One region of the Promicromonospora sp. NPDC110617 genome, then DNA from elsewhere that is predicted to be linked to it. Evidence: predicted binding sites of a transcription regulator. Region 1 holds the regulator's gene; each other region holds the start of a gene.

Region 1 (7,308 bases):
CGAGCAGGCCGCGGCCGTGAAGTGGATCGACTTCTACTACATCTCCAAGCTGACCGACCAGGACGCCGCCGTCGCCGAGGCCGAGGTCGCCGCCGAGACCGACCAGCCCGTGGGCGCCCCCGCGCTGCCGATCTTCGACCAGGCCACCTACGAGGAGCAGCAGAGCTGGATCAAGGACCTCGTCAACGTCCCGCTGGAGAACTTCGCGCCGATGACGGACCAGATGTTCGACCAGCCCGTCGTCCCGGAGCCCGCCGTCGCCACCCAGGACGTGTACGCGGCGCTCGACCCGGTGGTCCAGGCGGTGCTGACGGACGAGAACGCGGACATCGACGCGCTCCTCGCCGACGCCCAGACCCAGGTCCAGGGACTGCTCGACCGCAGCTGACCCTGGGATGACGACACTGTCCAGCCCGCTCCGGGCGGCGACGGCGGACGCCCCGTCGTCGTCGTCCGGACCCCGCCGGCGTGCCCGCCGCACGCCCCGGGACTGGCTGCGCGACGGCGGCCTGAGCACCCTGATCATCGCCCTGCCGATGATCCTGGTCTTCGGGGTCTTCTCCTGGTTCCCGATCGGCCGGGCGCTCGTCATGAGCCTCCAGCAGACGAACCTCATCTCGACCCCCGAGTTCGTGGGGCTCGACAACTTCGTGTTCGTGCTGCAGGACCCGCTCCTGGGCAAGGCCGTGGCGAACACCCTCTGGTTCGCGCTGCTCGCGCTGGTGTTCGGCTACCCGCTGCCGCTGGCCGCTGCCGTGCTGATGAGCGAGGTGCGGCGCATGCGGGGGCTGTTCTCGGCGCTCGCGTACCTGCCCGTCGTCGTGCCGCCCGTCGTCGCCGTGCTGCTGTGGAAGTTCTTCTACGACGCCTCGCCCACCGGCGTGTTCAACACCATTGCCGGCTGGGTCGGCCTGGGGCCGTTCCCGTGGCTCCAGAACGCGTCCAGCGCCATGCCGTCCCTCGTGCTCGAGGCCACCTGGGCCGCGGCCGGCGGAACCGTCATCATCTACCTCGCCGCCCTCGTCGGGGTACGCACCGAGCTGTACGAGGCGGCCGAGGTGGATGGCGCGGGCGTGTGGCGCAAGATCTGGCACGTGACCCTGCCGCAGCTCCGCGGCGTCCTGTTCATCACGCTGATCCTGCAGGTCATCGGCACCTCCCAGGTATTTCTGGAGCCGTTCCTGTTCACCGGCGGCGGCCCCAACAACGCGACCCTCACCATCCTCATGCTGATCTACGACTACGCGTTCGGCAGCAGCCTCGGCGGCAACTACGGGGCCGCCACCGCCCTGAGCCTCATGCTCGCCGGCGTCCTCGCCGTCCTGTCCGCGATCTACTTCCGCGTGACCCGACCCTGGAGCAGCTGACATGGCAGTCAAGAACTCAGCCGCGACGGCAGTCGCCGAACGGGGCATCGTCTCGTCCCACGACCGGCGGCGGGCGAGCGTGCGCGGCTCGCTCGGCGTGCTCCAGGGTGGCCTCCTGGTCACCCTGGTGCTCGCCGGGCTCGGGCCGATCCTCTGGCTCGCCAAGGCGGCCGTCACCCCGACGCAGGACACCCTGCGCCAGCCGCTCGGCCTCTTCCCGAACGGGATCGACTGGGCCAACCTCACCACCGCGTGGGGCCGCGCCGAGATCGACCACTACTTCGTCAACACGCTGATCCTCGCGGTGGGGGCCTGGTTCTTCCAGCTCCTGGTCGCGACGACGGGCGGCTACGTGCTGTCCGTGCTGCGGCCCCGGTACGGCAACCTGATCTTCGGCCTCGTGCTGGCGACGCTCTTCGTGCCGGCGGTCGTGCTGCTCGTCCCGCTGTACCTCACGATCCTCGACGTGCCGCTGCTGCACATCAGCCTGCTCAACACCTTCTGGGCGGTCTGGCTGCCGATGGGCGCCAGCGCGTTCAACGTGCTGCTCGTCAAACGGTTCTTCGACGGCCTGCCCCGCGAGGTCTTCGAGGCCGCGCGGGTCGACGGCGCCGGACCCTTCCGGCTCCTGTGGTCCGTCGTGCTGCCCATGTCCAAGCCCATCCTCGGCGTCGTCTCGGTGTTCGCCGTGATCGCCGCCTGGAAGGACTACCTCTGGCCGCTGCTGGTGCTGCCCGACCCGGACAACCAGCCGCTGTCCGTCCGCCTGCCCGCGATCGCGCCCTACCTGGAGCTCGACGTGTTCCTCGCGGCGCTCGCGATCTCGACGGTGCTGCCCATCGCACTGTTCCTGGCGTTCCAGCGCCTGTTCCTCAGCGGAGCGGGCCTGGGTGGGGCCGTGAAGGGGTAGCCGGGGACGGCGTCCGGCGGCGCTCGGACCTGTGGACGAGGCAGGGTGGATGTCGGTGGTCCGGCCTAGGATCGAGCGTGTGACCAGCCTTCCCGACGCACCCGCCGCAAGCACCGATTCCGCCGAGATTCCCGAGGTGGAGGAGCTGCTCGATCTCGCCGTCGGACAGCTCGGTGGCGGGCGCAGAGAGGGCCAGCACCGCATGGCCGTCGCGGTCGGCGAGGCGATCGACAAGGGCGAGCACCTGCTGGTGCAGGCGGGCACGGGTACGGGCAAGTCGCTCGGGTACCTGGTGCCCGCCGTCCGGCACGCCGTGGCCGCGCAGAGCAAGGTCATCATCTCCACCGCCACGCTCGCCCTGCAGCGGCAGGTCATCACGCGTGACCTGCCGCTCGTGGCGAAGGCCGTCGCGCCGGCGCTGCCGCGCGAGCCGCGCATCGCGCTGCTCAAGGGCTGGCACAACTACCTGTGCGTGCACAAGGTGGGCGGCGGCTACCCGGAGGACGAGACCACGCTCTTCGACCTGCCCGGCGGCGAGGACCACCCCAAGACGGAGGAGGCCTCGGGCGGGGCCGGCCGGTCACGGCGGAGGGACGACGGCGCCTCGCTCGCCGACCACGTCCGGCGCCTGCACGAGTGGGCGGGCGAGACCGAGACGGGCGACCGGGACGACCTCGTGCCGGGCGTCCCGGAGCGTGCCTGGCGCCAGGTGTCCGTCACGGCCATGGAGTGCCTGGGCGGCAAGTGCCCCATGCTCGCGGAGTGCTTCCCGGACAAGGCCCGGGCCGCCGCCCGCGAGGCGGACGTGGTGGTCACCAACCACGCGATGCTCGGCATCGCGGCGACGGGCAGCCCGGGTGTGCTGCCGGAGCACGACGTCGTGGTGGTCGACGAGGCGCACGAGCTCACCGACCGCGTGACGTCGTCGGCCACCGTGGATCTGTCCATGGCGTCGGTGGAGAGCGCGGCGCGGCTGGCCCGGCGGCACGCGGGCACCAACACCGACACCCTGGACGCGGCGGCGCAGAGCCTCGGCACCCTGCTGGTCACCGCGCCGGCCGAGCGGTTCCCGAGCGGCCTGCCGGACGAGCTGCGCCTGGCGGTCGGCGCGGTGCGGGACGCCGCGCGCGAGGTGCTGAGCACCCTCAAGCCCGAGGGCGGCAAGGGCGCGCCGGGCAAGGACGCGGGCCAGCCCGACCCGGGCCTGAAGATGGCCCAGGGCGCCATGCTCCAGCTCTTCGAGACGGCCGAGCGGATGGCGGCGCAGGACACGACCGCCGACGTGCTGTGGTGCTCGCGCCCGGACAACGGCTGGGGCGGGTTCGGCGACAACGTGACGCGCCTGCACGCCGCGCCGCTGCACGTGGCCGGCCTGATCCGTACGCACCTGCTGGGCGAGTCGACGGGCGTGTTCACCTCGGCGACGCTCGCGCTGGGCGGCACGTTCGACGCCGTGGCCGGGACGCTCGGCCTCAACGGTGCGGACGCCCCACCGTGGCAGGGTCTCGACGCGGGCAGCCCGTTCGACTACCCGAAGCAGGGCATCCTCTACATCGCGCGGCACCTGCCGGCCCCCGGCCGCGAGCCCACCACCGAGGCGCAGCTCGACGAGATCGCCGAGCTCATCACGGCCGCCGGCGGCCGCACGCTCGGCTTGTTCTCGTCCCGGCGCGCCGCGAACGCCGCCGCCGAGGCCATGCGGGAGCGGCTCGACTTCCCGATCCTCGCGCAGGGCGACGACCAGCTCCCGACCCTCGTGCGCGAGTTCGCGGAGGACCCGGCCACGTGCCTGTTCGGCACGCTGTCCCTGTGGCAGGGCGTCGACGTGCCGGGGCCGTCCAACCAGCTCGTGCTCATCGACCGCATCCCGTTCCCACGCCCGGACGACCCGGTCAAGGCGGCGCGCGCCCGCGCCGTCGAGCAGGCGGGCGGCAACGGGTTCATGGCGGTCTCGGCGCAGCACGCGGCGCTGCTGCTCGCGCAGGGCGCGGGACGCCTGGTGCGCAGCATGGACGACCGGGGCGTCGTGGCGGTCCTCGACCCGCGGCTCGCGACGGCGCGGTACGCGTCGTTCCTCACCCGGTCGATGCCCGGGTTCTGGCCCACCACCGACCCGAAGCTGGTCCGCGCCGCGCTCGCCAGGCTCGACACATAGCCTGAGGGCATGGCAGCCCCCTCCGACGTCACCGCAGCCCAGCCCGCCGGATCCCGCACCACCAAGATCGCCGTGGTGGGCGCGGGGGCCGTGGGATCGACGCTCGCCTTCGCGGCGCTGACCCGCGGCTCGGCCCGCACCATCGCCCTGCTCGACATCGATCGGCAGAAGGTCGACGCCGAGGTGCTGGACCTGCAGCACGGGCTGATGTTCACGTCCCAGGCGCACGTGATCGGCTCGGACGACCCGGCGGTGTGCGAGGGGGCCGACGTCGTGGTGGTCACGGCCGGCGCCAAGCAGAAGCCCGGACAGAGCCGCGTCGACCTCGCCGAGGCGACGATCGGGCTGATGCGCACCATCCTGCCGGGCCTGGTCGAGGTCGCGCCGGACGCGACCTACCTCATGGTGACCAACCCGGTGGACGTGGTGACCTACGCGGCCCTGAAGATCTCAGGCCTGCCGCGCGAGCGGCTCTTCGGCAGCGGCACCGTGCTCGACTCGTCACGGCTCCGCGTGGTGCTCGCGGAACGGTGCGGGGTGGCCGTCGGGAACGTGCACGCCTACATCGCCGGGGAGCACGGCGACTCCGAGATCGCGCTGTGGAGCTCCGCGTCGATCGGCGGCGTGCCGCTGCTCGACTGGGTGCCGGTCGGCGGCGCCGCGCCCCTGGACGCCGCGGTCCGCGCGGAGGTGCACCACGAGGTGGTCGACTCGGCCTACCGGATCATCGCGGGCAAGGGCGCCACGAACTACGCCGTGGGCCTGGCCGCGACCCGCATCATCGAGGCGGTGCTCAAGGACGAGCGTCGGATCATGCCGGTGTCCTCGCTGCTGGACGATTACCACGGCATCAGCGACGTCTGCCTGTCGGTGCCGTCCCTGGTGGACCGGCGAGGAGTCACCGACACGGTGCGCGTGCCGATGTCGGACGACGAGCTGGCCGGCCTGCGCGCGTCGGCGGAGAGCGTGCGCGCGGTGCAGAAGCGGTTCGGGTTCTAGGTCCCGACGCGCTCGACCAACGAGAACAGGCTCGACCAGCGACTGCTGGTCGAGCCTGTTCTCGTTGGTCGAGCCTGTCGAGACCTCAGAGGCTGCGCAGCACCGCGACGACGCGGCCCAGGATCTGCGCCTCGTCACCCGGGATGGGCTCGTAGGCCGGGTTCTGCGGCAGCAGCAGCACGTGCCCGTCGGTCTGCTTGAACGTCTTGACCGTGGCCTCGCCGTCGATCATGGCGGCGACGATCTCGCCCTGCTCGGCGACGTTCTGGCGGCGCACCACGACCCAGTCGCCGTCGCAGATCGCGGCGTCGACCATCGAGTCGCCCGCGACCTTGAGGAGGAACAGCTCGCCGTCACCCACGAGCTGGCGGGGGAGCGGGAAGACGTCCTCGACGACCTGCTCGGCGAGGATCGGCCCACCGGCCGCGATGCGACCGACGAGCGGCACGTACGACGGCGGCGGGGTGCTCGCGTCGTCCGGCACCGAACCGCCCCAGTGCACCTGGCCGCTACGCCGCGGCTCGGGCCAGTGGATCTCGCCGCGCGTCGGCTTCTCGACCTGCTCGGCCAGGGGCTCGACGAGCTCCATGGCGCGCGGCCGGTTGGGGTCGCGGCGCAGGAAGCCCTTCTTCTCCAGCATCTGGAGCTGGTGCTTGACGCTCGACGGGCTGGCCAGCCCGACGGCCTCGCCGATCTCGCGCATCGACGGCGGGTATCCGCGCGTCTCGAACGACTGCCGAATCGTGTCCAGCACAAGGCGCTGCCGCTCGGTGAGGCGGTCTGCCGGCGAGATCGCGTGCACGTCGGCGACCGCCCCGTCGCCCGGCGCGTCCAACGTGGCGACACCCGAGAGTGCCGTGTCGACGGCTCTCGTGTCGCTGGTCCCGTCCCGTCCCGTCATGCCCGTGCCCCTCCCGTTCCGACAAATGTTCTCCTGTGCGCTGCCCACTCTAGATCACAAATGTGCTCGGCTCAAACGAATGTTCGAGCGTGTCTCGACTTCTACGGTGTCCCGTGCTACACAATGGTACGAGCGTTCGACGAACGTGTGTATGACGGACAAGAGTTCGAGTCACCTTTCGAGGAGGGGCCATGGGGGACGTGATCCCGCTGCGGCAGTACACGTCGGCGTACGGGCCGGCGTATGCGACGGCGTCCGGATCGAGCACGGTCCGGGCCTACCGGCCGGGCACCGCATACACCCCGGGCCGGGCGTCCGCACCGCCCCGGCCCCGTCCGGCGGCTCACTCGTACGCGCCCCGCGGGCCGCGCACGGTCGCCGACCGGCTCGGGCTCGCCGGGCTGCGGCTCACGCGGCGCGGCCGGGTCGTGCTGGTGCTGCTGGCGATGCTCGTGATCGCCCCGATGGCGACGTGGGGAGCGACCGCCGTCGCCAGCGCGCCGGGCGAGCCCACCGAGGTCCGCGTGCACGCGGTGCAGCCGGGGGAGACGCTCTGGGGCTTCGCCGAGCAGGTCGCGAGGCCCGGGGAGGACGTGCGGCAGGCGGTCGCGCGTCTGCAGGACCTCAACGAGATGACGTCGGGCACCGTGCGCGTCGGCGAGCTCCTCCTGCTCCCGAAGGACTGACCGGAACGCCCTCGAAAAGTGGCCGGACGCCCCGACGAAGTGGACGGAGGCCACGATTCGCCGTCAAATGTTGCGGCGATGTTGCATGGGGGTGGTTTGCCCGCTTACGGTCGGGGCGCGACCGGATCTCTCCGGTCCGTGGCCGACCACGCAGGAGTCAGCATGCACTGCCCGTTCTGTCGCCACGCCGACTCGCGCGTGGTGGACTCGCGGACCGCCGACGACGGCCTGTCGATCCGGCGCAGGCGGCAGTGCCCGAACTGCAACCGGCGGTTCACCACCGTCGAGAC
Region 2 (7,308 bases), on a different contig from region 1:
CCGGATCGACGCACCCGTCGAGAAGGTCTGGCGCACCGTCACCGAACCCGAGCTGATCTCGCAGTGGTTCGGCCAGGTGACGCTCACTGGTTCCGGCGCCGGCGCCCTCGGCACGATCGGCTGGCCCGGCGAGCGCCGGGTGCCGATCCGGGTCGAGACCTTCGAGCCCCCGAAGGAGGTCTCCTACCGCTGGTGCAACGAGGAGGGCCCGCTCCCGGACACCGTCGACGAGCAGCGTTCGACGGTCTTCACCTTCACCCTCGAGGCGATCTCCGGCGGCACCCGGCTCACCGTCGTCGAGACCGGGTTCGAGCACACCGGCGACCCGACGGGGCTCATGACCGACCACCGTGGCGGCTGGGACGGGGAGCTCGACAAGCTCGTCGCCCTCCTCGAGGGCCGGGCATGAGCACCGGACCATCCCTGGACGGAGCCGTGGTCGCCATGTGCAGCGCACTCGCCGACGAGACCCGGTGGAGCATCCTGACCGCCCTCGGCCAGGGCGACGCCTCGGCGTCCGCCCTGGCCCGGAGCCTGCCCGTCACCCGGCAGGCCATCGCGAAGCATCTCGCGGTGCTCCAGGAGGTCGGCCTGGTGGAGACCGTGCAGGTCGGCCGCGAGGTGCGGTACCGCGTCATCGGGACCGAGCTCAGCGCCGTGGCCCGCCGCCTCGACGCCATCGGTACCGAGTGGGACCGCCGTCTCGCCGCCATCAAGCACATCGCCGAGACCATCTGACCGCTGACCCCAGGGACGCCGCCGCTCCCCGGGGTCAGCCGCCGTTCGACTGTCGGGTCCCCTCGGCCAGCGCGTCGAACCGGTAGACGAAACCGCCCGCGGGACCGCTGACCGTCGCGTAGGCGTCCGTGGCCCCTGGCCGGATCGCGATGTTGGTCGCGGACTGCAGGCCCTCGTCCTCCGCCGGGATCGAGATCGTGGTCAGGTGCGTGCCGTCGGGGCCGTACACCCGGACCTCCGGGCGGCCGTGCATGCCCTGGTAGACGTTCCCCGCGGCGTCGACGGCGTTCGAGTCCGTCTGGGCGACACCGCCGTCGACCTGGATCGCCGTGTGCCCCGAGACGACCGCCTTCCGGTCCTGGTCGAGGACGAGCCGGTCGATGCGGTTGGCGTCGAGGTGGCTGACCCAGAGCGCGTCGCCGCCGACGTCGAGCGAGATCCCGTTCGGGTTCGGCTGGTCGTCCGCCAGCACGGTCACCCGACCCGTGTCGCCATCGACCCGCAGCACCCGGCCCGCCGGTTCCCCGCTCGGGTAGGGCGTGTACGCGGAGTCGGTGACGAACATGTTCCCCGCCTCGTCGAACGTGAGGTCGTCGGGGTGCATGGCGCGGCCCTTGACCCGGCCCTCGGCGACGGTCCTGGGGTCGTCGCCGTCGGGGGTGATGCTGACGATCCGCCCGCCCGCGTAGTCGGTGAGGTAGAGCCGCCCGTCCACGGGGCTGAACTGCGCCGAGGTGTAGGCACCGGCGGTGTCGGTGAAGACCGGGTCGACCTCCCGGGTGTCGAGGTCGACCGCCATGACCTTGGGCTCGCCGGCCGGAGCCGTGACGTCCACCAGGTAGAGCCTGCCGTCCTCGCCGAAGGTGGGCCCCTCCAGCAGGGTCATCCCGGTCGCCTCGTGCACCGAGGTCACCTGGAGGACGCGTTCGGCGGTGCCCGCCCGATCGTCAGGCACGGAGGCCACCTCGCCCGAGGCACAGCCGGCCACCGCGGCCAGTACGCAGAGCCCCAGGGCGACGCCGCCCGTCCGGCGGAGGTGGCTGGGCGCTCCCACCGGTCAGCTCTCCTTCACGGGGACGGCGAAGACGGCGTCGGGGCTCGTCGGACAGCGCATGGCAAGGCCTCTCCTCAGCGGACGACGGAGGGCTCCGCCGCCCGCTCATCAAAACGTACGTCGGTGTACGTTTTCAACCTGACTGCTCTCCCCGAGCGCCCGACCGCCCCGCAGCCAGCGTTCTTCCTGCGCACGTGCAACGCCAACATCCCGGACTTGCCCACCGTCGGGTACGCGGAGCACGAGGAGCTGCGGACCGTGCTCAGCGAGGGCGATCCCGCGCGGCCCGGAGAGCCGTCGAGGAGCGTATGGCCGACTCGTACGTGCGACTGCGCCAGCCGGAGCTGCCGTCGGACTCGGACGGGGGTGTCGAGGTCTGAGGTCAGGGCCGGTGCGATGACGCCGCGGCGCGCAGGACCTGCAGCACGCTCTCTGCCGGGACCTCGCACGGCTTGAGCACGGCGCCGTCGGCGGTGAACCAGATGTTCGCGCCGAGCCCTTCGGCGCCGCCGAGGTGCTCCGCCTCGAACGAGACGACCTTGCCGCCCGCGCGCGTGGTGCGGGTGACTCCCCAGGTCTGCCCAGCGATCTGCGCGCGTGACCAGCCCTCGGGTATCGCCCCGATCAGCTCGTCCAGCCCTTCGTCCCGCGACTCGCCCATGTGCTCGCCCCTCTCGCCGCGTGGTCGCCCCCTGAGTTCGAGGCGCACCCGTCTCAACCTGTCGGCGCGGGCGGGTTGTTCCCGGCGGTGGCGGGTCGCGGTCGAGGGGCAAGCGGTCATGGCGGGGTCTGGTGGCTGCCGGTTCCGGGGTCACGGTCAGTCCCGGACCGGTCTCGGTCGAAACGTAGTTGTCTTCTGGTTCAGAACGGCGGCTCGCCGGATCGATCTGAGGCAGCAGGATCGCCGGGCCCAGATCGGGCGGTGAGGTCAGAGGAATCGGAGGAGGCGGTCGCTGGTGAAGCCGCGGCGTAGGCACGAGGCAGTCGGCGTCCGGTCAGGGCACGCAGAGTCAGGTCGTGACTGGTGTCCGGGTCGACCTCCTCCAGGTCGACCCGGGTGTCGAGCACCGTCGGAGGACGGACATGTGCCCGCCCTGCCGGTACGGTCCAGGTGGTGATCCCGGTGCTCGGGTCCCGCTCGACACCCCAGCCCGCGTGCGTCTTCAGCAGATGGTGCCGTCGGCAGAGCGCGTGGAGATTGTCGGCACGGGTCTGCCCGCGCACAGGCTCCCCGGCTGGGCGCTGACCAGCTTCCTGGTCGCGCTCATGGTCGAAGGGCTCGATATGGTCCAGGTCGCACGACACCGCCACCGCATCACAGCCGATGAAGGTGCAGGTCCCGTCCCTGGCCTCGACCGCAGACCGGAGCACCCGGCCCGGCTTGTACGTGGTGGTCGAGTAATCGGTGAGCACCCCGGTGACCGGGTCGGTGAGCAGCCGCTGCCAGGTGGCATCGTCGGCGATCAGCCGTGCAGTCTCAGCGGGTACCGATCCGAACCCGTCCAGTTCACCAGGCATGTCGTCCAGACCCAGGAGCGCGCTCGCAGGGACCGTGACCCGGACGACCGGCCGTGTCGGCGTCACCCGCACGACCGTCTCGTGGACAACGGGCGCCCGACCACCGCACGAGCAGACGGGACCGAGACCGGCATCTCCGGAATCCGAGCCAGTGCGTGCGACGACCTCGACCTGGCCCCTCGGCGCGAACCGGTCTCCGGGCAGCAACCGGCCGGTCACGATCCCCGTCAGGCAGTCCGCACGCAGCTGACCCAGGGTCCGCTCCTCACCCGCCGTGTACCGCAACTGGTGCGCCATGTCGTCCACGACACCCCACACCGCCGCAGCATCCACCGCCGGCAGATACGCCGAGAACCAACCCATGTCATTCTCCGCCCGGTCCAGCTGAACATTCCGATCCAACGCCGCGGCCCGCGCCGTCTCCTCCGCCCCGTGCCTGGCCTTCGCGAAGGCCAGGAGCTTGTTCCGCAGCCACCGCCAGGTGCGGTACGGCGCCTGTGGCAGGTATCGGGCAATCGCTTCGGCCCGCTCCGCCACCGTCAACTGAGCAGCCGACCGCAGCAGCGTGTGCGCCTTTTTCACGTCGATCCGGCCGTCGACCAGCGCACTGATCACCGTGGGGTGCTCGGCACCTGACTCCGCCCGCACCACTACCTCGGAACCCTCAGCCTGGGTGACCACGAGCTCCGCCGTGACCTGACCGACCAACGAGTGATGAGCCAGCGGGCTCGACTCACGCCCGGCCCGCTCCGCCATGGCATATGCCTGGACTCCAGCCGCCCACGACTGCAGCCGGGCACACGCGCCCGCGAGATCCGCCAGCATGTCGTCGGACAGGGCAGCCAACGGGCCAGACCTGTCCTCGGTGGCGCCGGTGAACGCGGAGTCCACGCCACCTCGGAGTCCGGCACCCAGCCCCGCGACCTCGCTGACCACCCGCGCCAGCTCGGCGCCTGGTGCTTCGGTCAGCGCCTCCTGCAGCATCTCGTCCGGCCACAGCGCCACCGGCCCGAGATCTGCAGGAGAGTCCAGCCGGCCGCCGGACACGGCGTCACACCGTTCCGGCCCCGGCGGTGCGTCCAGCCCGTGCCGCCCGTCATCGTCACCGAACAGCGCCTCACACTCGGCGAACAGCGCGGCGAGCCAGGCGTCGTCGGGCATGGTGCCGTCCACGAAAGGGTCCGCAGACACGGCGGGTACCGAGCCCCCAACGCCGTCCGACCATTGCCTACCCACGGACAACACCTCCGAGGACCCTCATGCTGCTCAAGCCATACAATTACAGCGGACGTTTGTTCGATGCTAGGTGGAGCCGCTGACGTCCGCTCGTTCTTCTGCCCGCCGCGTAACCGGCTCCCGCCGGAGTGCGCCAGTGCGGTCACAGCAGTAGCCAGGACTACTGCCGCACTCCCGTTCTCGCCGCCTCCTCGACCCGCGCGACCAGCCGGCTGTTGTGCGCGGCCCGACCGAATCCCGGTGTGTGGCGGGTGCCGTCAGCCATGTCGCGCGCGAGGCTCGCGTACACCTCCCCCACGTTGATGGAGGCACCGGTCCAGATCTCGGCCGCGGCGGGACCCGTGGCCGTGGAGACCGGGCGGTCGGGCACCTCGAAGTCCACGCTCGAGGTCAGCGTGAGGTCGCCGACCTGGACGCCGGCGGGGTGGTCGCCCGTGAGCCTGAGCCAGCCGTCGGCGCCACGGACCTCCAGGCCGAACCTGGCCTCGGGTACCGGCACACCGGCCAGGACCTGGACACTCACCGGGGCACCGGAGGCGGTCTTGACGATGGCGTCCAGGTGGTCCGGGACCTCACGGGTGGTGAGGGTGCCGGTGTCGAGCAGCTTCACCTCCGGCCAGAGCAGCTCCGTCCGCGCGTCGATCTCGGTGATGTCGCCGAGGACGGTCTCGACGACGTCCAGGACGTGGCCCACGGCGATCGTCATGAAGCCCGCTCCGGCCGCGGCCTTGTCGAAGTACTCGTAGGCACTCACCGATTCCGGGCCGTTCCCGAAGGTGGTCGCGGTGACGCGCGCCGACAGCAGCCGCCCGAGCCGGCCCCGGGCGATGATCTCGGCCGCCCGGCGCACCGACGGGTTGAGGCTGCCCTGCAGCCCGATCGCGGTATGCAGCGATCCGGCCGCCGCCGCCATCTCCTCGGCCTCCGCGACGCTTGCGCCCAGTGGCGACTCCGAGTACACGGCCTTGCCCGCCGCGAGGGCGGCGAGCACGAGTTCACGGTGCGCCGGGACCTTCACGGCGACGGTGACGAGGTCGATCGACGAGTCGCCGATCAGGTCGTACGGGTCCGCGTACCAGCGCCCGGCCCCGAACAGCTCGGCGGCCTCCCGCGCGCTCTCCTCCCGCCGCGTCGCCACCGCCGCGAGCGCCAGCCGCGGCTGGGCCGCCAGCGCGGGGATGTGGGATGCACCCGCCCAGCTCGCCCGCGCGTCCGCGCCGATGATCCCGACACGAATCAAGTTGCTTGCCATGGTGTGTTGCTCCGTTCGCTGCTGTGGTCAAGGCATGTCGAGTCGACCCCTGCGGGGTCGTGCTTCACCGGCCGACGGCGGCCATGCCGTCTGGGTCGTGCCGGTCGCCGGACGCGGGAGTCAGGCTGTTCAGCCGGCCGACCTGGTCCGGGGTGAGCCGGATCCCGTCGGCACCGAGGTTCTCCTCGAGCCGCGCGATGCGCCGGGTCCCGGGGATGGGGACGATGTCGTCGCCCTGCGCCAGGAGCCAGGCCAGGGCGACCTGGGCCGGGGTGGCTCCGGCCTCCGTCGCCACGGCCCGGACCTCGTCCACGATGCGCAGGTTGCGTTCCAGGTTGCCGCCGGTGAAGCGCGGGTTGGTGCGCCGCCAGTCGTCCGCGTCGAGACCATCCAGCGAGCGGATGTTCCCGGTCAGGAAGCCATGCCCCAGCGGGGAGTAAGCCACCAGGCCGACCCCCAGCTCGCGCAGCACCGGCAGGACGTCGGCCTCGGGGTCCCGGGTCCAGAGCGAGTACTCGCTCTGGACGACGGCGAGGGGGTGGACCGCGTGGGCACGACGAATGGTGGCGGGGCCGGCCTCCGACAGGCCGATGTGGCGGACCTTGCCTTCGCCGACCAGGTCGGCCAGGGCGCCGACGACCTCCTCGATCGGAGTGTCCGGGTCGACCCGGTGCTGGTAGTACAGGTCGATGCGGTCGGTACCGAGACGCCGTAGCGAACCCTCCACGGCGAGCCGGATGTTCTCGGGTCTGCTGTCCGGGCCCGGCCGGCCCGTGTGGGACACGAGGCCGAACTTGGTGGCGACCACCACCTCGTCGCGGCGCCCCTTGATCGCCCTGCCGAGCAGGGCTTCGTTGGTGTAGGGCCCGTACACCTCCGCGGTGTCCAGGTGCGTGACCCCACGGTCGAGGGCGTGCCGGACGGTACGGACGGCGTCCTCCTCGGACTCCCGCCTCCCGGTGTAGAAGTCGGACATGCCCATGACCCCCAGGCCGAGGCGCGATACCTCGAGCCCGCCGAGCGATGTGGTGCGCAAGGAATGGTCCTTTCCTGGATCGGTCGGTGCGCGACTCAGCCAGCGACCGAGTGAACTTGATGCGTCAAGATGAACTTGATGCGTCAATTTCTACCCCGTGGAACTTGATGCGTCAACAACCCGGTCGTAGGCTGCATCACATGACCTCGACAGCGGACGCGCCACGAGCCGAACCACGCTGGCTGAACCAGGAGGAGCTGGCGGCGTGGCTGGCCAACTCCGCGATCATGATCAGCCTGCCCGCCGCCCTCGACGCCCGGATGCAGCGCGAGTCCCGACTGACCTTCTTCGAGTACATGGTGCTCTCCGTGCTCTCCGAGCAGGAGGACCGGACCATGCAGATGAGCGCGCTGGCCGTCCGGACGTCGGCCTCGCTGTCGCGGCTGTCGCACGTCGTCGGGCGGCTGGAGGCGCGGGGGCTGCTCACGAGGTCCCGGATCCCCGGCGCGGGACGCCGCACCAACACCACGCTGT
Region 3 (7,308 bases), on a different contig from region 1:
GAGAGCCGCACCGCGACGCCCAGCGCGATCGCCGCCGCGACCAGCGCGAGGTTCGTGACCAGGTCGTACGGCGTCAGGTACTCCTCCTCGGTGCCCGTCACCCGGTAGTAGGTCGCGACGGCGACCAGCACGGCGCCCCCGCCGACCGCCCAGCCGGTCCGGCGCATCTCCGCCGCCGAGTACAGCGCCGCGACCGCGGGCAGCGCCATGCCGATCGGCGCGAACTGGAACGTGTAGTAGGCGAAGACGCCCAGCACGGTGAGCACCACCATCGTGCGCGGCATCCGACGCCGCAGCAGCACCAGCGCCCCGAAACCCACCGCGAACAGGTACGCCCCCGGCCCCGCGTGCCGCGCCGCGTCCGGATCCGCGGCGATCACGACCGCGACCACCAGCGCCATGGCGATCGCCAGGGCGACGTCGACGACGCGTGGGTCCACGGTGATCCGTGGGTCGACCGTCACGCGTGGGTCGACGGCCAGGCGTGGGTCGACGGACCGCGGGACGTCGCTCTGCTCGGGCACACCGACACCCTACGGACGGCCCGCCCCTGAGGCATCAGACCACGGTCTCAGGGTCGTGTCGCCTCCGGGCGACACCCAGAGACGCTCCCGGGCCGATGTGGCGGGGCGGGCCCGGCGGGCACCGTCGGGGCATGACCTCACCACACCATCCCGGGCAGCCGCCGTCCGAACCCACGCCGGCCCAGCCACCCCTCGCACGCCCGGCGTCGGCGCCCCGCCCCGGCACGGTCTCCTGGACGCTCGTCGCGGGCCTCTCCGCGCTGGCCCTGCTCTGGCCGCTCACCGGCCTGACGGGCGCGCTCGGCACCGGCGCACCCCGGGCACTGACGATCATCGGCCTCACCGCCGCCGTCTGGATCGGCGTCGTCGGGCTGGGCCGCGTACCCCGCCCCGTGCTCACCCTGACCCTGACCGGCCTGGCCTACGGGCTGGTCGCCACCGTGATCGGCACGCTCGTCCCGGTGCTCTCCGGCTTCGGCCCCGGCGGTGGGCCGGCATGGACCCTCGTCCCGGCCCTGGCCTTCGACACCCTGTGGGGCGCACTCGCCGGCCTCGTCGCCGCGGGCGTGCAGCGCCTGCGCGGGGGTGCCCGATGAGGCGCGCCGGCGCCCGCCGCCCGGCCGCGCGCCTCGCGGCGCTCGCGGTCCCGCTGCTCGCGCTCGCCGGCTGCGCCCTGGTCCCCGGCTCGGTCACCCCGGTGGACGAGGTCGAGTTCACGAACGAGCTCGCGATCCCGCCCCTGGCGCCGTCGCGGGTCGTGGACGGCACGCGCGTCTTCTCGCTCACCGCGCAGGAGGGCACCACCGAGCTGGTACCCGGCGTCGAGACCCGCACCTGGGGCTTCGACGGCTCCTACCTGGGGCCGACCCTGCGCGCCGAACGCGGCGAACGTGTCGCCGTCGAGGTCACCAACGACCTGACCGAGCTGACCAGCGTGCACTGGCACGGCATGCACCTGCCCGCCGCCATGGACGGCGGGCCGCACCAGAAGGTCGAGCCGGGCGCCACCTGGCGCCCGACCTGGCGGATCGATCAGCCCGCCGCCACCCTCTGGTACCACCCGCACCCGCACGGCGCCACGGAGAAGCACGTCTACCGCGGCCTGGCGGGCCTTTTCCTCCTCGACGACGACGCGTCCCGCGGCGCCGACCTGCCGCAGGAGTACGGCGTCGACGACGTGCCGGTGATCGTGCAGGACAAGATCCTCGACGACGACGGCCAGCTCGAGCTGGAGGACAACGGCAGCGAACCCGGCACACTCGGCGGGATCGTCCTGGCCAACGGCACGCGGGGCGCGTACCACGAGGTGACCACCGAGCGGGTGCGCCTGCGCCTGCTCAACGGGTCGACCGCGCGCACCTACCAGCTCGGCTTCCCGGACCGGCAGATGGACCTGGTCGCGACCGACGGCGGGCTGCTCGACGCGCCGGTCCGGCTCGAGCAGGTGCGGCTCGCGCCCGGCGAGCGCGCCGAGGTCGTCGTGCGCATGGCGCCGGGGGAGACCACCCGCCTGCACTCGTTCGAGGCCGACCTGGGCGGCGTCGTCGTCCCGTTCGCGATGGGCGGCAACGACGCGTTCGACGTGCTGGAGCTACGCGCCGCCGACCGGCTCACGCCGGCGCCCGAGCCCGCCTGGACGCCGTCCGCCCACGCCACCGCCGATGCACTGCGGGAGTCCGACGTCGCCGTCACGCGCGAGTTCGAGCTCGACGACCGGCGCATCAACGGGCGGACCATGGACATGGGCCGCATCGACGAGGCCGCCACCGTCGGCGACACCGAGGTGTGGGAGGTGCGCAGCATCGTGCCGATGCCGCACAGCTTCCACGTGCACGACGTCCAGTTCCGCATCCTGTCGGTCGACGGCGACCCGCCGCCCCCGGAGCTCGCCGGGCCCAAGGACACCGTGTACCTGGAGCCGCAGCGCACCTACCGGCTGCTCATGCGGTTCGACGACTACACCGACCCGGACGTGCCCTACATGTTCCACTGCCACATGCTGCTGCACGAGGACGCGGGAATGATGGGGCAGTTCGTCGTCGTCGGACCGGGGCAGGAGCCGGGGACCGTGCCGGAGCACCACGGGAGCGGGCACGACGGCGGGAGCGGGCACGACGGCGGGGGCGGGCAGGACGGCGGGGGCGGGCCTGCCCCCGCCTCCGGAACAGGGCCCCGGTACGTGCCGGGCGCGGACGCGCACGCGGGGCACCACTGAACCTGTGCGACGCTCGTGCCGTGACTCTCTCGCTCCCCTCCCGCACCACGCACGTCCTGCTCGACCTCGACGGCACCCTCACCGACTCGGCGCCCGGCATCATCGCCTCGCTGCGCACCGGCTTCACGAACGCCGGCTTCGACGTCCCCTCCGACGCGGTGCTGCGCACCTTCGTGGGCCCGCCCCTGGGGGCGAGCATGACCCGGGTCGGCCTGTCCGACGCCGACGCCGACGCCGTGATCACCGCCTACCGGAGCGACTACGAGGTGCACGGCATGTTCGACAACTCGGTGATCCCCGGCATGCCGGAGGCGCTCGCGGAGCTCCGGGCGTCCGGGCTGACCCTCCTGGTCGCGACGGCCAAGCCCGAGCACTACGCCCGGCAGATCGTGGAGCACTTCGGGCTGGACGGTTACCTCGAGGGCGGGCTGGACGGCGTGCACGGCGCGGCCGCCGAGACGGCCGGCCTGGTGCAGGGCAAGGAGGTCGTGGTGGAGCGGGCCGTGGCGCACGCGTTGGCGCTCGGGGCCGACGCCGCTCAGGTCGTCATGGTGGGTGACCGCGAGCACGACGTGCACGCGGCCGCCCACCACGGCGTCGCGACCGTGGGTGTGACCTGGGGTTACGCCGCGCCCGGGGAGCTGGAGGCAGCGGGCGCCGCGGCGATCGCGACCACGCCGGAGGAGCTGCGCAAGCTGCTCACGAGCTGAGCACGTCGTCGAACGCCCGCTGGACACGTTCGTCGATCACGACGAACCGCACGTCCTGCAGGTCCGCCTCGGAGTGCTCGGCGAGCCAGTTCCGGGTGGTCACCACGGCGATGCGCGCGACGTCGGACACCGGCCAGCCGTACGCGCCCGCGCTCACCGCGGGGAAGGCGACCGACCGCAGGTCGAGCTCGGCGGCGACGTCGAGCGACCGCGCGAAGCACGATGCGAGCAGGGCCGGGTCGTCCTGACCGCGGTGGAGGTTCGGCCCGACCGTGTGGATCACCCAGGACGCGGGCAGGTCGAACGCGGGGGTGGCGACGGCGTCGCCGACGGCCAGGCCGTCGCGGTGCGTCGTGTTCCGGAGCCGCCTGCAGGCCTCCAGGAGGCGGGGTCCGGCGGCGGCGTGGATCGCGCCGTCGACCCCGCCGCCGCCCAGGAGCAGGGAGTTGGCGGCGTTGACGACGGCGTCGGCCTCGACGCGCGTGAGGTCACCGATCTCGACGGACAGGCTCATGTGGCTGCTCCCGGTTGACGTGCCGGCGCCCCCGCGGCGCTGCCGGGGCGTTCCATCCATTTGTACTCCTCGGTGACCGGTGTCCACCCGAACTGCTCGTACAGCCCGTGGGCGTCGGCCGTCGCGAGGATCGTGCGGCGCAGTCCGCCGATCTCGTCGAGCTCGGCGACGACGCCCGCGACCAGCAGCTTGCCGATGCCCTGCCCGCGCAGGTCCGGGTCGACGATGACGTCCGCGAGCCACGCGAACGTCGCGCCGTCGGTCACCACGCGGGCGAACCCGACCTGCTCGCCCGTGTCCCGCCGGTAGACGCCGTAGGGCCGGGAGCCGGCGATGGCGGCGTCCATCACGTCGCGCGGGCGGTCCTTCGCCCAGTAGGTGTGGCGCGAGACGAGCTCGTGCACGCGGTGCGCGTCGATGCGGGTGGGGTCGGCGGAGAACTCGTAGGGCGGGTCGTCGGTCATGCGCTGGAGTCAACCACTGGACACCGACATCGGCTGAGGGGATTTCCTGGGCTCCGAACGTGTCCGATCGGCCGGCGCGCAGGCGATACGCGGTGGGCGTGCTGCGTGCCGGATCTTACGCGGCCGGCAGAAGACGGGGCAGGCAAGCGTTCGGACAGGCTAACTTCGAACAAGCGTCCTCAGTGTTGGAGTGTCGCGGTAGCGTGTGTGGCTCAGGGAGGTGCTGGCATGGACGACGGACGGAAGTACAGGGTTATGGGCTCTGCGCTCTTGGAGGACGAGGCCCCCCCGGGACCGGTCGTGGGGGAAGGACTGCCGGCCTGGCCGGTCGATCGGGTGCGGGCCGCGCTGACCGGCGCGGTGGGTGCGGAGCTGGCCCGGGTGGTGGGGAGGATCACGGACCCGGAGGCAGGTCTGCTGCTCGACCTGCCTGACGACGCGCTGGGCGACCTGGTGGTCGCGTGCGGGCGGCTGCAGTCCTGGGCCGCCGGCCTCCAGGCCTTGACGGTGGGCGAGCGGGCGCGCAGGGAGACCAGCCCGCTGGCGCACAGCTCCCTGGTCGCGCAGGTGACGGGCGAGCTGGTGGTCACAGGGACGGAGGCGTCGGAGGTCGTGGTGCGCGGCGAGTCGGGTATCGACCATCCCACCGTGATCACGGCCCTGACCGCCGGGCAGATCGACGTGAAGAAGGCGCACACGCTGCTGCGGTCCGCCGTGCAGCTCACCACGGAGGAACGCGCCGAGGCGATCACGCGGTACCTGCCACAGGCACCGTTCCGCACGTGGCGGTGGCTGCGGTCGAAGCTGCTCGCGTTCGCGAAGTCGCGGCACGGATCCGCCGAGACGGCTCGGATCGCCGCGCAGCGCCGCAACGTCCAGCTCGACCGGGCGGAGAACGACATGGGCTGGCTGTCCGCCTACCTGCCGGCCGCCGACGCCGCAGCGGTGTGGAACGTGATCGACGACATGGCGCACCAGTTCCAGCGGGTCGCAGGCGAGGACCGTGACCTGGGTCAGCTCCGCGCCGACTGCCTGACCGGCATCGTGACCGGTCGCCTGGTGCCCGCCGACCGGTTCACGGAGGTCGGTGAGATGGCCGGTGCCGAGGCGGGTGCGGATGGTTCCAACGGCTCGGCAGCCGGCGCGCACGACTGCGTGTGCGGCGGACGTGCGCCCGTCCAGGTCGTGCGGGTCACCCCGACCCGGCCGGTCGTGCGGGTCACGGTCCCGGCCACCGCGCTGCTGGGCCCGGACGACGCACCCGGAGAGCTGGAGGGCTTCGGGCCCGTTCCCGCGGACCTGGCCGGTCGGATCGCAGCTGACGCGACCTGGGAGCGCCTGGTCACCGACCCGTTGACCGGGGTGCTGACCGACTACTCCACCGCGTCGTACAGACCGGGGAAGGTGCTGCGACAGGCGGTGGTCGCGCGCGACGGAACCTGCGCGTTTCCGCACTGTGAGCATCCTGCAGACCGGGACGACCTGGACCACATCGTGTCCTTCGACCATGATCTCGACCCCGCGATGCTGCCGCTCGGCACGCCTGGGCAGACCCGCGCCGACAACCTGCAGCCTCTGTGCCGACGACACCATCTGTTGAAGACGCACGGAGGATGGGGTGTCGTCCGGGACGCCGGCAGCGGGATGACGACCTGGACCTCGCCCTCAGGCCGCGTGCACAGGCGCCCGCCTACGGTGCTGGACACCCACGTGGAGCTCGACGACGTCGACCCTGACTCGAGCTACGACCTCACGCTGGAGTCCGTGACCGGCCGACGCCCGCCACGCCGGAACACCACGGCCATGACCGGTGCGACGCCGGCCGGATCCGCCGGTCCGACGAGCCCGCACAGCCCTGACCACCCGCCGTTCTGAGCAGACAGAGTCACCCCGCGTACCGGCGGCAGAACTCGCGCAGCGGGCCTTCGGGCACCACGTCGAGCAGCTCGCGGTACCGGCCGGCGGCCTCGTCGGTGCGGCCGGTCCGGCGGGCCAGGTCGGCGAGCGTGAGGCTCGCGTCGCGGGCGGCGTACGGCGGGCCGTCCGCGACCAACGCCTCGAGCTCGCGCTCGACCGGGGCGAGGTCACCGCCGTCGTGCAACGCGAGCCGGCCGAGCACCACCAATCGGGCGACACGCGTTGCCGGGGACGGCCAGGTGTCCGCCAGTGCGTCGTAGAGCTGGGCCAGTCGTGGCCAGTCCGTGCCGGCGGTGTCCGGTGCCGTGGCGTGCACGCCGGAGATCGCGGCTTCCAGCACGAAGCGGCCGGGCGAGTCTGAGGTTTCGGGGGACGTCGACCACGTGAGCGCGACCGCGGCGTCGTCGAGCCCGGCGCGCAGCAGCCGCCGGTCCCACGCCGACCGGTCCACCTCGTCGAGGGGGAGCGCCACCCCGTCGCGCACCCGGCCGGGGCGCCGGGCCAGGCCGAGCCGGCAGACCGCGCGCAGGCCGAGCACCTCGGGGTCGTCCGGGTACTCCGCGACCAGAGCCTCGGCGAGCGTCAGAGCGTCACGAGCAGGGTCCTGCGTCGCGTCCGCGGGCTGCAGCTCTTCCCGCTGGCCCACGGTGAACAATCCGGCCACGCAGGCGAGCACGACGGGCAGCCGCACCGCGCGCGCGGGCAGGTCGGGCACGGCGAACTCGCCGCGCGCCCGGGCCAGCGCCGACTTGGCGCGGGTGAGCCGGGCGGCCGCGGTCGCCTCGGCGATGCCGAGGTGTCCCGCGATCTGCCGGATCGTGAGCCCGCAGACCACGCGCATCGCCAGCACGAGCTGGGCGCCGGGCGCGAGCGCGTCGTCGCAGGCGACGAACAGCAGCGCGAGGCGGTCGTCCAGCTCGTCGCCCGGGGCGTGCGGCGGGTTCACGTCGGCCACCTCCGGGCG
Region 4 (7,308 bases), on a different contig from region 1:
TCGTCGCCGGCCTCGGCGTCGTGTTCCTGCGTGACCTCGGCCCGATCGTGTACTGGGTGGGCGGGCTCCTGCTGTCCGCGTGCGTCGGACCGGCGCAGGCCGCCTCCCGGTCCTACCTCGCCCGCGTGACGCCCGCCGGCAAGGAGTCCGAGATCTTCGGCCTCTACGCCACGACCGGCCGTGCGACGTCGTGGATGTCGCACGGCCTGTGGACCCTCATCATCGCGATCACGGGCGCGACCATCTGGGGCACCCTCGGGATCATCGCGGTGGTGCTGGTCGGGCTCGTGCTGATGTGGTTCGTGCAGGAGGCACCGGTGGCCGACGCCGGTACGACCGGCGAGCCGACGCCGGACGCGGCTCCGGACGCCACGGGCGTGGTCTAGCGGCCGCGACGGGCGCGGTCTGGCGAGTGCGGTCTGGCGAGTGCGGTTCGGGTGCGATCTAGCGAGTGTGGCCGGCGGTCTGTCGGGCGGCAGCCTGACGGGCCGCCGCCCGTGCGGCGAGCGCGCTCCTGAGGGCGGCCTGGAGCCGGTCGAGATCCGCGAGCTGCCCCAGGTGCCCGAGCTTGTCCGGGTTGATCACGCCCCGGATACCGACGAGCAGGCCGCCGGAGACCTCGAACGACCACGTGCCGATCAGCCCGCCGCCCACGACGTCGTCCGCCACGATGAGCAGGCCGGGCTCGCCGCCCACGAGCGCGCGCTCGAAGTGGAGCGGCGCGCCGCGGCCGATGAAGGCCGCGAGCATCCGCGCGACCGTGACGCGGCCCGCGACAGGGCGGGCGATCGACATGCCCTGGGGCACGTTCCCGCCGCCGTCGCCCGTGAGGACGACGTCCTCGGCCAGGAGCTCCAGGAACGAGTCCACCGCACCCTCCTCGCACGCTGCGAGGAACCGGGACACGAGCTCCTCGGCGCGGGCCCGGTCGCTCGCGGTACGGGGCCGCGCGGGCAGGGCGTGGTGTGCGGGCTGGTCCTGCTCCGCGTGCTGCTCCGCGGGCTGGTCCTGCTCCGCCTTCTGGGCCGCTACGGGGTGCGGTGCTTGGGGCTGTCGTGCCTCGGACTTTCGTGCTTCGGACTGTCGTGTCTCCGACCGCGGCGTCGCTGAATGCGGCGTCTCGGACCGTGGCCCCACGCGCCGCGCGATCCGCCGTCGGGCGCGCGAGGCGAGCTGGCGCGCGGCCACCTCGCTGGTACCGATCACGTCGGCGGCCTCGCTGTGCGGAAAACCGAGCACGTCGTGCAGCAGGAACGCCGCGCGCTCGGACGGCGTGAGGGTCTCCAGCAGCACCAGGAACGCGGTGGAGAGGTCGTCGGCGAGCTCGGCGTGCCGCGCGACGTCCGGCGACGGCGTCGCCATCGCGACCGGCAGCGACGGGACGGGACCGACCAGCGGCTCCGGGAGCCACTCGCCCACGTACTGCTCCCGCCGCACCCGCGCCGAACGCAGCACATCGATGGCGATGCGCGTCGTCACCGTGGTGACGAACGCGTCGGGGTTGCGCACGTCGGGCGCCTGCGAGACGCGCGTCAGCGCCTCCTGCACCACGTCCTCCGCCTCGGCCACGCTGCCCAGCATCCGGTAGGCGACCGCGAACGAGAGCGGACGCAGCCGGGCCAGCGCGGCGTCGTCCAGGACGGCGCCGGTACCGGGCGCGGTGCCGGACGGCGTCGTGCCGGCTGTCGCGTCGGATCTACCGGCAGCCGCGGCGGTCGGCGAGGCCAAGGGCTCGGTCATGCGGACATGCTCTCGCGTCATACCCCTCTGACGGTATCGGGGCGGCAGACGTGACACCTCCGCGCGATCTGCGCCGGATCGAAGAGGGCAGTCCGGGGCTCCGGCCAGAGGAACGTGGGGACGCCCGGAGGAACGCTGGGACGACGCGTGAGCCCTGGTCACCGGGTGCGTACGCTGGCGCGCGTGAGAACTACTGCCCTCGTCGTGCGCTTCCTGCTCGAGCTCGCACTCGCCGCGGGCGCGGGCTACGCCGCCTGGAACCTCGCGGACGGCGGCTGGCGCGTCGCAGCCGTCCTCCTCGCGCCGGCCGTCGTGATCGCGCTCTGGGCGACGTTCCTCTCGCCGAAAGCGCCCGTGGCGGTCCCGGCCTGGGCACAGGTCGTGATGGAGGCTGCCCTCTTCGGCGGCGTCGGATACCTGTGCTGGCGCGCGGGAGCCTCCGCACCCGGCGTGGCGCTCGCGGCCGTGTGGGCGGTCGACCGGCTGGTGCTGTGGCTGACCCGGAACCAGCGCAGCGTGCTGGAACCCGAGCGCGACCCCGGGCCGCGCCGGGCCGACTGAGGCGAGGCGCTGGGCGCTGGGCGCCCGCACGTCCCCGGGTGGGGTGCGACGTGGCCGCTCGACCGGGCTGCTCGACGTGGCTGCTCGACGTGGCTGCTTCTCGAGAGGGCGCAGCGTGGCTGCGCAGGGTGGCGGTTCAGCGTGGCCGTGCAGTGCAGCGTCACGGTTCAGCGTGACCGCATGGCGTCGATCTCGTCGCGGCGGAACAGCACGAGGCGGTCCAGGACGTCGTCCGGCAGCGGCTGGTCCGGTGTGAACCGCACGGTGCCCTTCGACGTCGAGAAACCGGCCAGGTCGGGTGCGAGCGCGTCGATCGCGGGCGGGCTGAACGGGTACAGCCCGATGTGCTTCGCGGTGGCGCGCGCAGAGACCAGCGGGCTGCCCCGGTAGCGCAGGGCGGCCATGCCGTAGCCCATACCCTCCTCGGCGTCCGGCACGAGCTCCAGCGCCCGCGCACGCACGTGCTCGACGGCGTCCTTGGCCGGCCCGTCCAGGCCGGCGATGTACTCGGTGAACTCGCCCATGGCCACAGCCTCGCGAGGTCCGGCAGGTTCCGCGAGGGCAGGGGTGTCGGACGGCGTTGGCGCAGCCCTCGGCGGCGCCCCTCCGGAGTGCGAAGAGTTATCCACAGATTGGAAGTGTGCCTCGCGATGCGTATGAATGTTCGAGACAATGGTGTCAGGCGAACGAGGGGGTGGCACGGTGGACTCGAACGGGATGGCGTCGGGTGGTGTGTCCCCGGGGTCGTTGGAGGTGGTGCTGGCCCGGATCGAGACGGCCGTGGGCGAGCTGGCCGATCTGGTGGCACCGGGTGTGTTGGATGGTTGGGGTGCGCCGACGGTGGCCCGGTTGATGGAGGCGCACACCCGGATCCGGCGGGTGACGGGCCGGTTGGACGGTGTGCGGTTGACCGTGTTGCCGCGGATCGAGGACGACGGTTCGTGGCGCAGTGGTGGTATGTCGCGCACGTTCGCGTCGTGGTTGCGGCTGCGGGAGGGTGTGGCGGCGTCGACGGCCCGTAAGGACGTGGCTATGGCGCGTCGTCTGGCGCAGGCCCTCCCGGTGACGCGTGAGCGTCTGGTCGCGGGGATCCTGGGTGTGGATCATGCCCGGGTGATGGCGGAGGTCGCGCCCACGAGTCAGACGCGTCAGGACGCGTTGGCGTGGCTGATCGACGCTCGCACCGGCGAGCCCACGTCACCGGAGGCGTTCGTGGACACGGTCGCGGTGGATCTGCCCGACCCGGCTGATGACCCGGACGGCTCCCGCACCCGTGACCAGATCACCCAAGTGCTGGAGACCGCGATCTCGGAGGGAACCGTGGTGACGGGTGAGGGTCTGGTCCTGCGGGAGGCGGGGGTGTTGAACGCGGACCAGTTCCGGGTGGTCGCGCGCCGGTTCGCCACGATCATCGACCCGGACACGGACGAGGTGGAGGATGACCGGGCGGCCCGGGGTGAGTTCCTGGACGTGTCCAAGACGTTGGGCGGGTTTCATGTGGCGGGGTTCCTGACCGATGAGCACGGCCTGTTGCTGACCACGGCTTTGAATGGGGTGGTGGGTGCTCCGGCTGCTGAGGACTGCAGGACGCCGGGTCAGCGTCGTGCGCAGGGTCTGGCGGATGTGGCGCGTGTGGTGCTGGATGCGAACGTGGTCTCGCCGGGTGCGTTGATCCGGCCGCACCTGAGTGTCACGGTCTCGTGGTCGGAGCTGGTAGCCCAGGTCACTCGCACGCGTGAGGGCCTGTGCCTGACCTGTGGGCAGAGCGTCCCGGGCCGGCCGGGCGCGTCGCACGCGGGTGCGTTGAACGCGAGCGGGTCGTGCCTGGGGGCGCCGGGTACTGGTGCTGGTCCGGTGATCGTGGCTGGTGCTGGTGCTGGTGCTGGTGCTGGTGCTGGTGCTGGTGCTGGTGCGGGTGCGGGTGCGGGTGCGGGTGGGCTGGGTGCGGGGGCTGGGGTGTCGGGTTCGGGGTTGCTGGCGTCGGGTGGTGCGGTGTTCACGGAGTCTGGTTCTCGGGTGCCGTCGGGGTTGTTGCGTCGGTTGGCGTGTGACAGTGCGGTGACGCGGGTGGTGTTCGGGCCCGATGGTGCGGTGTTGGATGTGGGGCGTGCGCGGCGGACGGTGTCGGGGCAGATGCGGCGTGCGGTGATCGCCCGTGATGGGCGTTGTGTGTTCCCGGGGTGTGATCAGCCGCCGTCGCGGTGCGAGGTGCATCATGCGGTGACGCACTGGGCTGAGGGTGGTGCCACGTCGGTGGCGAACAGTGCGTTGTTGTGCTGGTTCCATCACCAGATGGTTGATGCGCGGGGGATCGCTATGTCCTGGCAGGGCAAGCCCGCGACCGCCAATGTCGGGGGTGTGTTGGTGGAGACGGGGTGGGTCTTCACGGACGCGCGGGGTCACCGTATCCGAGTGCCCGATTCCATCGACCCACCCGCCGACCCACCCATCGACCCACCCGCCGCACCACGGGCCACCGCCGCGTGATGTCCGGTGTCCGCACGGCCACGGCCGCTGTCACCAACAGCGGCCGTGGCCTGATCGACCGCACGCGGAGGGTCAGCGGAGGGTCAGAGTCGCGCCACCGCCGGCCGAGCGTGCTTACCTTCGACCGGCCCTGCTCTGCGCTGCTGCGCCACCCACTGCTGTGCCACGTGCTGCGGTGCCACGCACTGCAGCGTCCCGCGGGGCTCCGTGCGGCCGTCCCACGCTCACGGCACAACCTGCGGAACGTCGACGCGCGTCCTGCCCGCGAGCGCGAGCGCAGTCGCCGCCAGCAGCCCGGTGAGCCCCAGCACGACGGCGTAGGCGGGCAGCCCGGCGACGTCGTACAGGGTCCAGAGCAGGGCGCCGGTCGCGGACGACGCGACGGCGGCCGCGACGGCGTCGGCCACCTGGAGGGCAGACGACGCCGAGCCCTGCTCGTGCGGCGGCGCCAGCTCCAGCGTGAGGACCGACAGCGTCGGGTACACCAGACCCATCCCGCTGCCCGAGAGCACCCAGAACGCCATCCCGACCCCGGCCGGCACATCCGGGAGCACGAGCATCGCCGCGCCGACCATCCCGAGGGCGAGCAGGCCGCCGCCCAGCCGCACATAGCCGGCGTGGCTCAGGTGCAGCAGGTTCCGTCCCCGCACCCACGACGCCGCGGACCAGCCCAGCGCCCCGACCGTCAGGATCAGCCCGGCGCCGCCGGGGCTCAGGTGTCGCTCGTGCACCAGGAGCAGCGGCAGCAGCACCTCGGCACCTGTGAACGCCGCCGAAACCAGCGCCCGCACCGACACGACAGCGGGCAGCCCGCGTCCCGCATGCAGCACGGACAGTGCCAGGCGCAATGCGTGCCGCAGCGGACGATCGGCCTGCCCGACGTCGGAGGGCGGGCCGGCGGCGGGAGCCTCCACGGCGTCGGCGGAAGCCTCGACGGCACTGCCGCTCGCCAGGGTGATCGGGGCGCCTACGCCCAGCTCGACTTCCGGCACTCGCTTGTTGCCCGGCACATGCCCGTCGTCCGGCGCACGCCCGTCGTCCGGCACGTGCCCGTCGCTCGGCGCACGCCCGTCGCCCGGCGCGCGCTCGGCGTCGGACCCGTGCCCCGCGCCCTGCGCCGCCGTCAGCCCGGGGCGCATCAGGATCGCGGCCGGGACGGTGAGCGCGGCCGCGCCGAGGAAGACCCAGCGCCAGCCGAGGTGGTCGACGACGAGCCCCGCCAGCCCCGGGCCCACGATCGCGGGTACCACCCACGCGGCCGCGAACGCCGAGAAGACTGCCGGACGTCGTTCCGCGACAAAGACGCGTGCCACCAGGACGTACAGCGCCACGCCGAAGAGCCCGCTGCCGACGCCCTGGACCGCGCGTCCGGCGATGAGCGCGCCCATTCCGGTGGCGGTCCCCGCGACCACCAGGCCGACCACGAAGAGCGCCACGCCGGTCCACATCGCCGGCGCCGGACCGGTGCGGTCGCACCAGCGTCCCGCCGTGAGCATGCCCACCACGCTGGTGGCGAAGACCACCGCGAAGGCGAACGTGTAGTGCCGCAGCCCGTTCAGGTCGACGGCGATGGTGGGCATCGCCGTCGCCACGGCGAGGGCCTCGAAGGCCCCGAGCGAGCAGAGCGCGACCATCCCGATCAGGACGAGGCGCTGCGCGCCTGGGCTCAGGGTGCCCGGCGCCGCGACCGTCCGTGCGGTGGAGACCGCCGCGGTCACACCAGCACCACCTTGCCGGTGGTGCGGCGCTCCTCGAGCTCGCGGTGGGCGCGGGCGGCCTCGGCGAACGGCACGCGGTGCGTCACCACCCGCCAGCGACCCGAGGCTGCGTTCGCCAGCGCGCGCTCCTGGTACGGCCGTTGGTCGCCCATCGGCGGAGCCGCGGGCCCGACGGCGTAGCGCACCTCGACCGGTGACTCGATCCGGTCGGCCTCGGCCCATGACGTGTACCGGTTGGCCGTCCCGGACGCCCAGCCGTACGCGACGAGCCGGCCCGGCGCGGCGCCGTCGCGCGTGCTGCCGCCCGAACTGCCGCCCGAACTGCCGTCGCCAGCACCGCGCAGCAGACCCGTGGCCGCGGTGCCGAGCTCGCCGCCCACGCCGTCGAGCACGAGGGTCGCGGGGGAGCCACCGAGGGCCGCGCGGGCCGCGTCGGGCCAGCCCGGGACGGAGTAGTCGATCAGAACGAGCCGGTCCGCGTCCGGCAGCAGGTCGCGCAGGACCTGCAGCTTCGCGGCGCCGCCGGCGAGCGCGACGACGCGCGCCCCGGAGTGCAGCGCCTCCTGGACGAAGAGCGTGCCGAGCCCACCCGCTGCGCCCGTCACGACCACGACGTCGTCCGCCGTCACCGCGGCGAGGTCGAGGGTGTAGACGGCCATCCTGCCGGTGCCGATCATCGTGATCGCGTCCGCCGGGGCCAGCGGGGCGCCGTCCGCGCCGTCGAGTACGGCGTGCAGCTTCTCCGCGCCGACGGCGACGCGCCGGGCGTACCCACCGCCGTCGGGCACCGGCCCGAGATGTG

The links. Region 1 encodes LexA, which represses DNA repair genes until DNA is damaged. Its sites were predicted from a motif close to TCGAACANNTGTTCGA; they were not measured.
Region 2: ACZ7LE_RS21175 (HNH endonuclease signature motif containing protein) is a predicted target of LexA. The motif match lies at 4,595-4,610, and genes of this name have one in related genera.
Region 3: ACZ7LE_RS12500 (HNH endonuclease signature motif containing protein) is a predicted target of LexA. The motif match lies at 4,593-4,608, and genes of this name have one in related genera.
Region 4: ACZ7LE_RS19960 (HNH endonuclease signature motif containing protein) is a predicted target of LexA. The motif match lies at 2,954-2,969, and genes of this name have one in related genera.

What each region holds. Positions count from the first base shown of each region.
Region 1 is NZ_JBVKBM010000001.1:2,211,858-2,219,165, forward strand. Features, by position in the region: gene ACZ7LE_RS09715 (ABC transporter substrate-binding protein) at 1-388, shown strand, start outside; gene ACZ7LE_RS09720 (carbohydrate ABC transporter permease) at 396-1,367, shown strand; gene ACZ7LE_RS09725 (carbohydrate ABC transporter permease) at 1,369-2,277, shown strand; gene ACZ7LE_RS09730 (ATP-dependent DNA helicase) at 2,327-4,432, shown strand; gene ACZ7LE_RS09735 (L-lactate dehydrogenase) at 4,442-5,431, shown strand; gene lexA (transcriptional repressor LexA) at 5,517-6,332, opposite strand; gene ACZ7LE_RS09745 (LysM peptidoglycan-binding domain-containing protein) at 6,524-7,018, shown strand; gene nrdR (transcriptional regulator NrdR) at 7,181-7,308, shown strand, end outside.
Region 2 is NZ_JBVKBM010000003.1:764,200-771,507, forward strand. Features, by position in the region: gene ACZ7LE_RS21155 (SRPBCC domain-containing protein) at 1-409, shown strand, start outside; gene ACZ7LE_RS21160 (ArsR/SmtB family transcription factor) at 406-738, shown strand; gene ACZ7LE_RS21165 (SMP-30/gluconolactonase/LRE family protein) at 773-1,693, opposite strand; gene ACZ7LE_RS21170 (hypothetical protein) at 2,175-2,453, opposite strand; gene ACZ7LE_RS21175 (HNH endonuclease signature motif containing protein) at 2,654-4,483, opposite strand; gene ACZ7LE_RS21180 (Gfo/Idh/MocA family protein) at 4,707-5,798, opposite strand; gene ACZ7LE_RS21185 (aldo/keto reductase) at 5,863-6,834, opposite strand; gene ACZ7LE_RS21190 (MarR family winged helix-turn-helix transcriptional regulator) at 6,975-7,308, shown strand, end outside.
Region 3 is NZ_JBVKBM010000002.1:372,829-380,136, reverse strand. Features, by position in the region: gene ACZ7LE_RS12530 (sensor histidine kinase) at 1-524, opposite strand, end outside; gene ACZ7LE_RS12525 (hypothetical protein) at 656-1,120, shown strand; gene ACZ7LE_RS12520 (multicopper oxidase family protein) at 1,117-2,739, shown strand; gene ACZ7LE_RS12515 (HAD hydrolase-like protein) at 2,760-3,449, shown strand; gene ACZ7LE_RS12510 (O-acetyl-ADP-ribose deacetylase) at 3,439-3,963, opposite strand; gene ACZ7LE_RS12505 (GNAT family N-acetyltransferase) at 3,960-4,427, opposite strand; gene ACZ7LE_RS12500 (HNH endonuclease signature motif containing protein) at 4,728-6,302, shown strand; gene ACZ7LE_RS12495 (DUF6596 domain-containing protein) at 6,313-7,308, opposite strand, start outside.
Region 4 is NZ_JBVKBM010000003.1:496,560-503,867, forward strand. Features, by position in the region: gene ACZ7LE_RS19940 (MFS transporter) at 1-386, shown strand, start outside; gene ACZ7LE_RS19945 (sigma-70 family RNA polymerase sigma factor) at 445-1,740, opposite strand; gene ACZ7LE_RS19950 (YrdB family protein) at 1,924-2,301, shown strand; gene ACZ7LE_RS19955 (iron chaperone) at 2,469-2,825, opposite strand; gene ACZ7LE_RS19960 (HNH endonuclease signature motif containing protein) at 3,004-4,788, shown strand; gene ACZ7LE_RS19965 (MFS transporter) at 5,013-6,506, opposite strand; gene ACZ7LE_RS19970 (alcohol dehydrogenase catalytic domain-containing protein) at 6,503-7,308, opposite strand, start outside.